4 regions of the Methylobacterium terrae genome follow, and region 3 is predicted to be linked to each of the others. Evidence: predicted binding sites of a transcription regulator. Region 3 holds the regulator's gene; each other region holds the start of a gene.
The links. The regulator LexA, encoded in region 3, represses DNA repair genes until DNA is damaged. The targets are predictions, from matches to a motif close to TGTTCNNNNTGTGTTCNG.
Positions count from the first base shown of each region.

Region 1: radA (DNA repair protein RadA) is a predicted target of LexA. The motif match lies at 969-986, and genes of this name have one in related genera.
Region 2: DK419_RS21255 (DUF3072 domain-containing protein) is a predicted target of LexA. The motif match lies at 983-1,000, and genes of this name have one in related genera.
Region 4: parE (DNA topoisomerase IV subunit B) is a predicted target of LexA. The motif match lies at 867-884, and genes of this name have one in related genera.

Region 1 covers NZ_CP029553.1:1,973,499-1,975,695, forward strand. The annotation lists gene DK419_RS08875 (hypothetical protein) at 1-260, shown strand, start outside; gene DK419_RS08880 (cytochrome b) at 283-855, opposite strand; gene radA (DNA repair protein RadA) at 1,035-2,197, shown strand, end outside.
Region 2 covers NZ_CP029553.1:4,578,937-4,581,133, reverse strand. The annotation lists gene DK419_RS21265 (LysR substrate-binding domain-containing protein) at 1-231, shown strand, start outside; gene DK419_RS21260 (Flp family type IVb pilin) at 244-399, opposite strand; gene DK419_RS21255 (DUF3072 domain-containing protein) at 704-970, opposite strand; gene DK419_RS21250 (branched-chain amino acid aminotransferase) at 1,195-2,082, opposite strand.
Region 3 covers NZ_CP029553.1:2,264,649-2,266,845, reverse strand. The annotation lists gene DK419_RS10165 (NCS2 family permease) at 1-861, shown strand, start outside; gene lexA (transcriptional repressor LexA) at 926-1,663, opposite strand; gene uvrB (excinuclease ABC subunit UvrB) at 1,826-2,197, opposite strand, start outside.
Region 4 covers NZ_CP029553.1:124,822-127,018, reverse strand. The annotation lists gene parE (DNA topoisomerase IV subunit B) at 1-805, opposite strand, end outside; gene DK419_RS00540 (hypothetical protein) at 1,130-1,318, shown strand; gene treZ (malto-oligosyltrehalose trehalohydrolase) at 1,591-2,197, shown strand, end outside.

The sequences.
Region 1 (2,197 bases), 290 kb from region 3:
TCATCGCGCGTTTCGACGCCGACGTGCGCGGCCATGTCGAGCGCGATCCCCGGATCGAGGACGGGCGCGACCAGGTCCTGATCGCCGCCGTGAACCTCGCCGAGGCCGCGCCCGGCGACGGGGAGACCCCCGAGCGCGAGCGCCTGGTGAAGGCGATCAACGACCTCGAATGGGTGACCCTGAGCCGGGGCATCGCCAACCGCGCGGCGGCGGCGCTCGGCTACGGCGAGGCGGGGGAGCGGCTCCGGGACGCGGGGTGACGGCGGGACGGCTCCCGCCGCCTCACCCCCGAGCCGCCCGCCGCGGCCACATCCGCCCCATCACCTCGTCGCGCCGGATCCAGGCGTGCCAGGCGACCGCCAGCACGTGGATGCCGAGCACGATCCCGACGCCCCAGGCGATCCAGTAATGCGCGGCGTAGCCGGCGAGCGACAGGGCCTTGTCGACCGGCACGAGGCGCGGGAACGAGAGCACACCGAACCACGGCAGGCCGTAGCCGCCCGCCGCCGAGTAGACGTAGCCGCTGACCGGCAGGAGCAGCATCAGGGCGTAGAGGCTCGCATGCGCGGCCTTCGCGGCGAGGTGCGCGGACCGGGACGGCGGGGCGCGGTAGGCCGGCTCGCCGGCGATCAGCCGGTAGACGAGGCGCAAGGGCAGGAGCAGCAGCACCGTCAGGCCGATCGACTTGTGGAGGTCGAGAAGCTCGCGCCGCGGCGAGGTGCCGGGCACCTGCCAGGCGGCGTAGATCCCGATGCCGAGCGCCACCAGGATCAGGGCCGCCATCAGCCAGTGGAAGCCCCGCTGCGTACGGTCGTAGTGGTAAGGTTCACCGGCCCGGGCCATCGTCGTGCGCATCCCTCGTCGCGGGTCGGCCGAGCTTTCGCGGCCGATCGGGGCGCGAGCGCGGCGGGTTCGTTTCGGAACCGTGGCCGGGCGCGAGGCGGGCCCGGTTGCAACAGCCCGCCGCTGCGGACATATCAGGAACACCTGACGGAGGCCGGCGCGCGGCCCCCCATCTCGGAGAATCGCCGCCGATGGCGAAGAACCACCAGACCTTCGCCTGCCAGTCCTGCGGCGCGGTCTACAACCGCTGGCGCGGGCGCTGCGAGGCTTGCAACGGGTGGAACACGATCGTCGAGGAGACCGGCGCGGCAAGCCCGGTCTCCGGCCCGGTCGCGACCCGGCCGAGCCGGGCGCGGGGCCGGATCTTCCCCCTCGAGGGGCTGACCGGCGAGGCCAAGGAGGCGCCCCGCACCTCGTCCGGCATCGCCGAGCTCGACCGGGTGACGGGTGGGGGCTTCGTGCGCGGCTCGGTGATCCTGCTCGGGGGCGATCCCGGCATCGGCAAGTCGACGCTGCTGATGCAGGCCTCCGCCGCCCTGGCAAAGAGGGGCGAGCGCGTCGCCTACATCTCGGGCGAGGAGGCGGTGGGCCAGGTGCGCCTGCGGGCCGAGCGGCTGGGGCTCGCGAGCGCTCCGGTGGAACTCGCCGCCGAGACCAACGTCGAGGACATCATCGCGACCTTGAGCCAGGGCAAGCCGCCGGCGCTCGCGATCATCGACTCGATCCAGACGATGTGGACCGAGACGGTGGAATCGGCCCCCGGCACGGTGACCCAGGTGCGCGGCTCGGCCCAGAGCCTGATCCGCTTCGCCAAGACCTCGGGCACCGCCGTGATCCTGGTCGGCCACGTCACCAAGGACGGGCAGATCGCCGGTCCCCGCGTCGTCGAGCACATGGTCGACGCGGTGGCCTCGTTCGAGGGCGACCAGGGCCACCATTTCCGCATCCTGCGGGCGGTGAAGAACCGCTTCGGCCCCACCGACGAGATCGGGGTGTTCGAGATGACCGACGGAGGCTTGGCCGAGGTGCCGAACCCCTCGGCCCTGTTCCTCGCCGGGCGCGACCTCGCGGCGCCGGGCACCGCGGTCTTCGCCGGGATGGAGGGCACGCGGCCCCTCCTCGTCGAGATCCAGGCCCTCGTGGCGCCCTCCGCGCTCGGCATGCCGCGGCGCGCGGTCGTCGGCTGGGACCCCAACCGCCTGTCGATGGTGCTGGCGGTGCTGGAGGCCCATGGCGGCATCCGCTTAGGCGGCCACGACGTCTACCTCAACGTCGCCGGGGGGCTTCGCATCAGCGAGCCCGCCGCCGACCTCGCGGTGGCGGCGGCCCTCGTCTCCTCGCTCTCGGGCGCGGC
Region 2 (2,197 bases), 2.3 Mb from region 3:
GTCCTGCCCGAGAGCGCGGTGCGCCCCGGGATGCGGGTGCTCGGGCCGCAGGACGGCTTCGCCAGCCTGCCGGCCTGCCGCATCGGGCTGATGCGTCACCGCGCGGGCGAGCCGAACCCGCTCGCCGACATCCTGGCCGGGCAGATCCGGCAATGTCTGGACAATCTCGGCCTGGACGGCCTCGGCCCGATCGAGCCCGGCCCGGACGCTCCCGGCCTGGCGGCGGAGTGACGGCGGCCGCCTCTAGCCGAACACGGCGAGGATGCGGGTGCTGATGTTGCCGAACAGGCTGCCGGCCGAATTGCCATAGGTGTTGAGCCCCACCGTCAGGGCGAGGAAGATCAGGCCGGCCACCAGCGCGTACTCGATCGCGGTCGCGCCGGATCGGTCGCGCCGCAAGCGCCGGATCGCATCCCTCGCCCGCGATCTGCCACGCACGTCCGGCTTCCTTCTTCCGTCGCGCCGGACATTAGGGCACCACTTCCTCACCAGGCGTTAATGCGGTGTGAGAAACGCGCCCGCCTGAGGATGCTCTTGGAGAGCCGGGTTCTCGGCAAGTCAGGCCCTGGGCAAGTTAGGCCCTGGGCAAGTCGAGCTCCGGGCAAGTCCGGGGTTCCCGGCAAGCCGGGCCCCTGCCGGGCGAGAGCAGGGCCGCGGCGCGGCGGCCCTGCCGTCGTGCCTCGGCGAGGCGGAGCGCGGCCGCTCAGTCCTTTCCGGTTTCCTTGCGCAGGGCGTCGATGCGCTGCGAGGCCTCGGCCTTGTCGAGGTCGGGGTCGAACGCCTCGTCGTCCTTGGCCTGCTCGGCCAGGGTCTTGAGGTAGGAGGCCTGCGCCCCGGTCATCGGCTCGGAGCCGGTGGTCCAGTCTTTCGGATCCTTGATCCGGTTCGAGGTGTCCTTGGGGTCCTGCTTCGGGTTCTCGGTCTCGTGCGTCTCGGCGGCGGTCTTCTTGGCGGCGGTCTTGGTGGTCATGAGGGCTCCCCATGTTCTCCGAATGTTCCGGTCAGACAACGGCGAAGCCCCGGCCCGCGTTCCCGGCTCGAGCGCCGCAGGCGCGGCTTGTTCCCGCAAACCACGAAGTTCATGCGCGAAGGCCCCGGGCGGTCTCCCGCCCGGGGCCTTCGGTTCACGCGATCGATCCCGAGACTCAGGCCGCCCGGAGTCAGGCGGCCTTGCCCCTCAGGCGGCCTTGCCCCTCAGGCGGCCTTGGCCCGCGGCTGCACCTCGGCGGAGTAGTCGTCCATCAGGGTCTTGGTCATCGCGGCCGGGGTGAAGCGGTACTGGGCGATCTCCGAGACCGGGGTGACCTCCGCGGCCGAGCCGGTGATGAAGCACTCGGAGAAGCCCGCCATCTCCTCGGGACGGATGCGCCGCTCGACCACCTCGTAGCCCCGGCGCTTCGCCAGATCGATCACGGTCTGGCGGGTGATGCCGTTGAGGAAGCGGTCGGCCTTCGGGGTGTGGATCACCCCGTTCTGGATGAAGAACACGTTGGCGCCGGTGCACTCGGCGACGTTGTCCTCGAAGTCGAGCATCAGGGCGTCGGCGTAGCCCTTGTTCTCGGCCCGGTGCTTGGAGATCGTGCAGATCATGTAGAGGCCCGCCGCCTTCGAGGCGGACGGCGCGGTGCGGGGATCGGGCCGGCGGTAATCGGCGAGGTCGAGCCGGATGCCCTTCATCTTGGTCGCCGGATCGAAGTAGCTCGGCCACTCCCACGCCGCGATGGCGAGGTGGATGGTGTTGTGTTGCGCCGACACGCCCATCATCTCCGAGCCGCGCCAGGCGACCGGGCGGAGATAGGCGTCCGAGAGGCCGCTCTCCTTCAGGACCAGCTTCTTGGCGGCGTCGATCTCGGCCACCGAGTACGGGACCTCGAAGTCGAGGAGCTCGGCCGAGCGGCGCAGGCGCTGCGAGTGCTCGGTGCACTTGAAGATCTCGCCGCCATAGGCGCGCTCGCCCTCGAACACGCTGGAGCCGTAGTGCAGGCCGTGGCTGAGTACGTGAATCTTCGCGTCCGCCCACGGCACCATGCGGCCGTCGAACCAGATGTGGCCTTCACGCTGGTCGAAGGGAATGACGGACATGACGATGATCCTCGTATGCGTTCGTTTCCGCCTGGCTGGTTCTCGCGCAACGTTCGTGCTTGAGCGGGGCGCGGGGCGTTCGTTCGTTTCGCCGGCGGGGTTGACGCCTATCAAC
Region 3 (2,197 bases):
GCGCTGAAGAGCGCCGGCGTGGTGGCGGCGAGCCCGGCGACCTTCGTCACCCTCGGCGACCTGCACAAGCCGAGCGCGGTGCTGGCGGTGCTGGGCTTCCTGATCGTCGCGGTGCTCTCGGTGCGCAAGGTGCGCGGCGCGCTGCTGGCCGGCATCCTGACCGTCACGGCCCTCAGCTTCGTCGTCGCCGACAACAACTTCCAGGGCGTCGCCTCGCTGCCGCCCTCGATCGCCCCGACCCTGTTCGCCCTCGACATCACCGGCGCCCTGTCGGGCGGGCTCCTCAACGTGATCCTGGTATTCTTCCTCGTCGAGTTGTTCGACGCCACCGGCACGCTGATGGGCGTGGCCAACCGGGCGGGGCTGCTCACGCAAGGCAAGATGGAGCGCCTCGACAAGGCCCTGATGGCCGATTCCTCGTCGATCTTCGTCGGCTCGCTGCTCGGCACCTCGAGCACCACGGCGTATCTCGAGAGCGCGTCCGGCGTCGAGGAGGGCGGCCGCACCGGGCTCACCGCCGCCACGGTGGCGGTTCTCTTCCTCGCCTGCCTGTTCTTCGCGCCGCTCGCCGGCTCGGTCCCGGCCTACGCCACGGCCCCGGCCCTGTTCTACGTCGCCTGCCTGATGCTGCACGAGCTGGTCGACCTCGACTGGGACGACCTGACCGAGGTGCTGCCGGCCTGCGTCACGGCGCTCCTGATGCCCTTCACCTACTCGATCGCCAACGGCGTCGCCTTCGGCTTCATCACCTACGCGGTGATCAAGCTGCTCACCGGGCGGTTCCGGGAGGTGAAGCCGGTGGTGTGGGTGATCGCAGGCGTGTTCCTGTTCAAGTTCGTGGCGACGGGCAGCGCGCATTGAAGGGCGCACCGCCCGAACCCTCCCCTCTGCGGGGGAGGGTTCGGGCGTCGCCTCTCGACCCGCCTCAGTACTTCCGGACCAGGCTCACCAGCCGGCCCTGGATCCGCACCCGGTCGGGCCCGAGCACGCGGGTCTCGTAGGCCGGGTTGGCGGCTTCGAGCGCGATCGACGAGCCGCGGCGGCGCAGGCGCTTGAGGGTTGCCTCCTCGTCGTCGATCAGCGCCACGATGATGTCGCCGGTATTGGCGGTCTCCTGGCGGCGGATCACCACGAGGTCGCCGTCGAGGATGCCGGCCTCGATCATCGAGTCGCCGCGCACCTCCAGGGCGTAGTGCTCGCCGCTGGCGAGGAAGTCCGGCGACATCGCCACCGTGCGGCTCTGGCTCTGGATCGCCGAGATCGGCGTACCGGCGGCGATCCGGCCCATCACCGGCACGCTGACCGACTGGCCGTTCTCGTCCGATGCCGTCGCCATCGCGGGGATGCCGGCGGGCCGCTTCGGCTCGTGGGCGCGACCGCCCTCGACCACGCTGGGGTTGAACCGTACCACCTCGGCGCTCGGCGCGGCCTGCGCCGGCCCCGTCACCGTGTCGGGCAGGCGGATCACCTCGATCGCCCGGGCCCGGTTCGGCAGGCGGCGCAGGAAGCCGCGCTCCTCGAGCGCCGTGATCAGGCGGTGGATGCCCGATTTCGACTTGAGGTCGAGGGCGTCCTTCATCTCGTCGAAGGACGGGGGCACGCCCGTCTCGCGCATTCTCTGCTGAATGAAGCGGAGCAGGTCCAACTGCTTACGCGTGAGCATGTGACACTCTCATCCCCGCGCTGGCGCGCTCCGGAAACAAATCGCGAACATGGTAAGCGTTCCGCAAGTGTTCCGCAAGCGGGTCGGCGAAATCCGCGCGAGAGCACAGCAACGGCCCCCGGCAGAGAGGAGAGATCGAGCCTATTCGGGCGGGACGGGGCGTCAGCCCCGCCCCTTGCGCCCCTTGTATTTCGGCCGCTGGCCCGGAAACCCCTGCGTCGAGCGGCCGGTCGGGCGCTCGGCGTAGGAGAACGGCACCTCGCGGTCGGTGCCCGGGCCCATCTCGTCGAGGTCGGGCTCGCGGATGCGGGTGCCCTCGTCGGAGGTGCCCTTGCCGCCGGGGCCGTAGCCGAGCGGCTCGGGGCCGCGCCGCTTGCGCTTGGCGCCGAAGCGGCCGGCCTCGCGCTCGACGTCGGCCTGCTCGGCCATCGGGTCGTCGGCGATGGCGAGCTCGGTCGCCTGGAGGCGCTTGAGCTCGTCGCGCAGGCGCGCCGCCTCCTCGAAGTCGAGGTCGGCCGCCGCCGCCCGCATCCG
Region 4 (2,197 bases), 2.1 Mb from region 3:
AGCGGTGCACGGCCTCCGCAGGCACGTTCTCGACGCCCTCCAGCAGGGCAGGGGCACAGCGCCAGCGGATCTCGACCCCGCCGAACAGGTACGCCTTCGAGCGGGCCATCTTGAACAGGCGGCGCGGATCGAACCTGTGCTCGCCGAAGATCTCGGCGTCCGGATGGAAGCGCACCCTGGTGCCGCGCCGGTTCTGCACCCGGCCGACCGTCTCGATCGGCCCTTGCGCGTGGCCGCGGGAGAAGGTCTGCCGGTAGAGGGTCTGGTTGCGGGCGACCTCGACCTCGAGCACGTCCGAAAGGGCGTTCACCACCGAGATGCCGACGCCGTGCAGGCCGCCCGAGGTCTCGTAGACCTTCGAATCGAACTTTCCGCCGGCATGCAGCGTGGTCATGATGACCTCGAGCGCCGACTTGCCGGGAAACTTCGGGTGCGGGTCGACCGGGATGCCGCGGCCGTTATCGGTCACGACGAGGCAGCCGCTCTCCTCCAGCTCCACCTCGATGAAGCTGGCGTGTCCCGCCACCGCCTCGTCCATGGAGTTGTCGATCACCTCGGCGAAGAGGTGGTGCAGCGCCTTCTCGTCGGTGCCGCCGATATACATGCCGGGCCGGCGCCGCACCGGTTCCAGCCCCTCCAGCACCTCGATCGCCGAGGCGTCGTAGCCGGCCTCGGCGGCCTCCGCGGGCGGGGGCACGGCGACGGGCTTCGGGCGCCTGGAGGCCTCGGCCTTGGCGGCCTCCGCCTTCAGCGGGTCCACCGGCTTGGCGCCCGGTCCGAACAGGTCTCGTGCGGCCTCGCTCACGCGACGGCCTCGCGGTGGGGGAAGGGCTCTGGCAGCATTCGAGGTCATCCTCTCCCTATACCGGAACAAACGCGGAACAAAAAGGGGTTTCGGGCGGAGCCGGGGTGTGACGAACGGGCATGGTCGCGTCGGGGGTTGCGAATCCGACGCGCAGCAGAACCCGTACCAGAGTCACCGAGACGTAAACAAACTCCCTTAAAGCTTGATGAGGCCCGAGGCATCCCCAGGAGCCCCTCCCGGAACCTCGGCCGTGACCGCCCGTTGTCCGAACGGCTGCTCCCGACGCCCGACGGGGGAGGCCCGCGCCGCAGGAGCGTCCCGACGATGAGAGCCGCCAACCGCCACGCCCGCCATCTCTCCCTTGCCCGCGCCGAGCAGGCCGCCGGCCAGGCCTTCGGCTTCGCCGAGGACGGCGTCGCGGCCGTGGCGACGGGCTTCGGACGGGTGGCCGCGACCGCGACCGGGGCCGCCGTCGTGGTGGCTTTCGCGGCGACGCTCGCCTGGGCGCTCTGAGCCCTTTTCACGGCTCTCATCAGTCAATCGTCGGCGATGCCGTGAGCGCCGTCGCTCGCGCGTCCCACCGTGTCGGGGTGATCGCGGCCCGCCATCCCCATCGACCCTCCGGTCCGGCCATTGCCGGGGGCGCCGGCCGCCTTAGCTCCCGCGGCGGTCCACGCTCTTTTCGCAGTGCGGAACCCGGCCACCCCGGCCGAATTTCCTGAACGGCCCCCCACGCCGCTCAGTCTCGCTCTTTTGCAGTCTCGCTTTCGAAGGATGGTGGCCCGATGCGGCGCGCCCACAGCATGCCATTCGGTGCGGAGATCGGACCGGAGGGCGTGCGTTTCGCTCTCTGGGCTCCGACCGCGACGAGCGTCGCCCTGGTTCTCGACGGGACCGAACACGACCTCCCCGATGGGGGCGAGGGCTGGCGCCGCCTGACCGTGCCGGGCGTGCGGGCGGGCACCCGCTACGGCTACCGGATCGACGGCGACCTCGTCGTGCCCGATCCCGCCTCGCGCTTCCAGCCGGAGGACGTTTCGGGGCTCTCCGAGGTGATCGACCCGGCGGCCTTCGCCTGGACCGACCGGGACTGGGCCGGGCGCCCCTTCGAGGAGACGGTGATCTACGAGTGCCACGTCGGCACCGCGACGCCGGAGGGGACCTACGCGGCGCTCGCCGGCAAGCTCGAGGCCCTGCGCGACCTGGGCGTCACCGCGATCGAGCTCCTGCCGCTCGCCGACTTCAAGGGCAGCCGCAACTGGGGCTATGACGGCGTGCTGCCCTACGCGCCGGATTCCGCCTACGGCACGCCCGACGACCTGCGCCGTCTCGTCGACAGGGCCCATTCCCTCGGCCTGATGGTCTTCCTCGACGTCGTCTACAATCACTTCG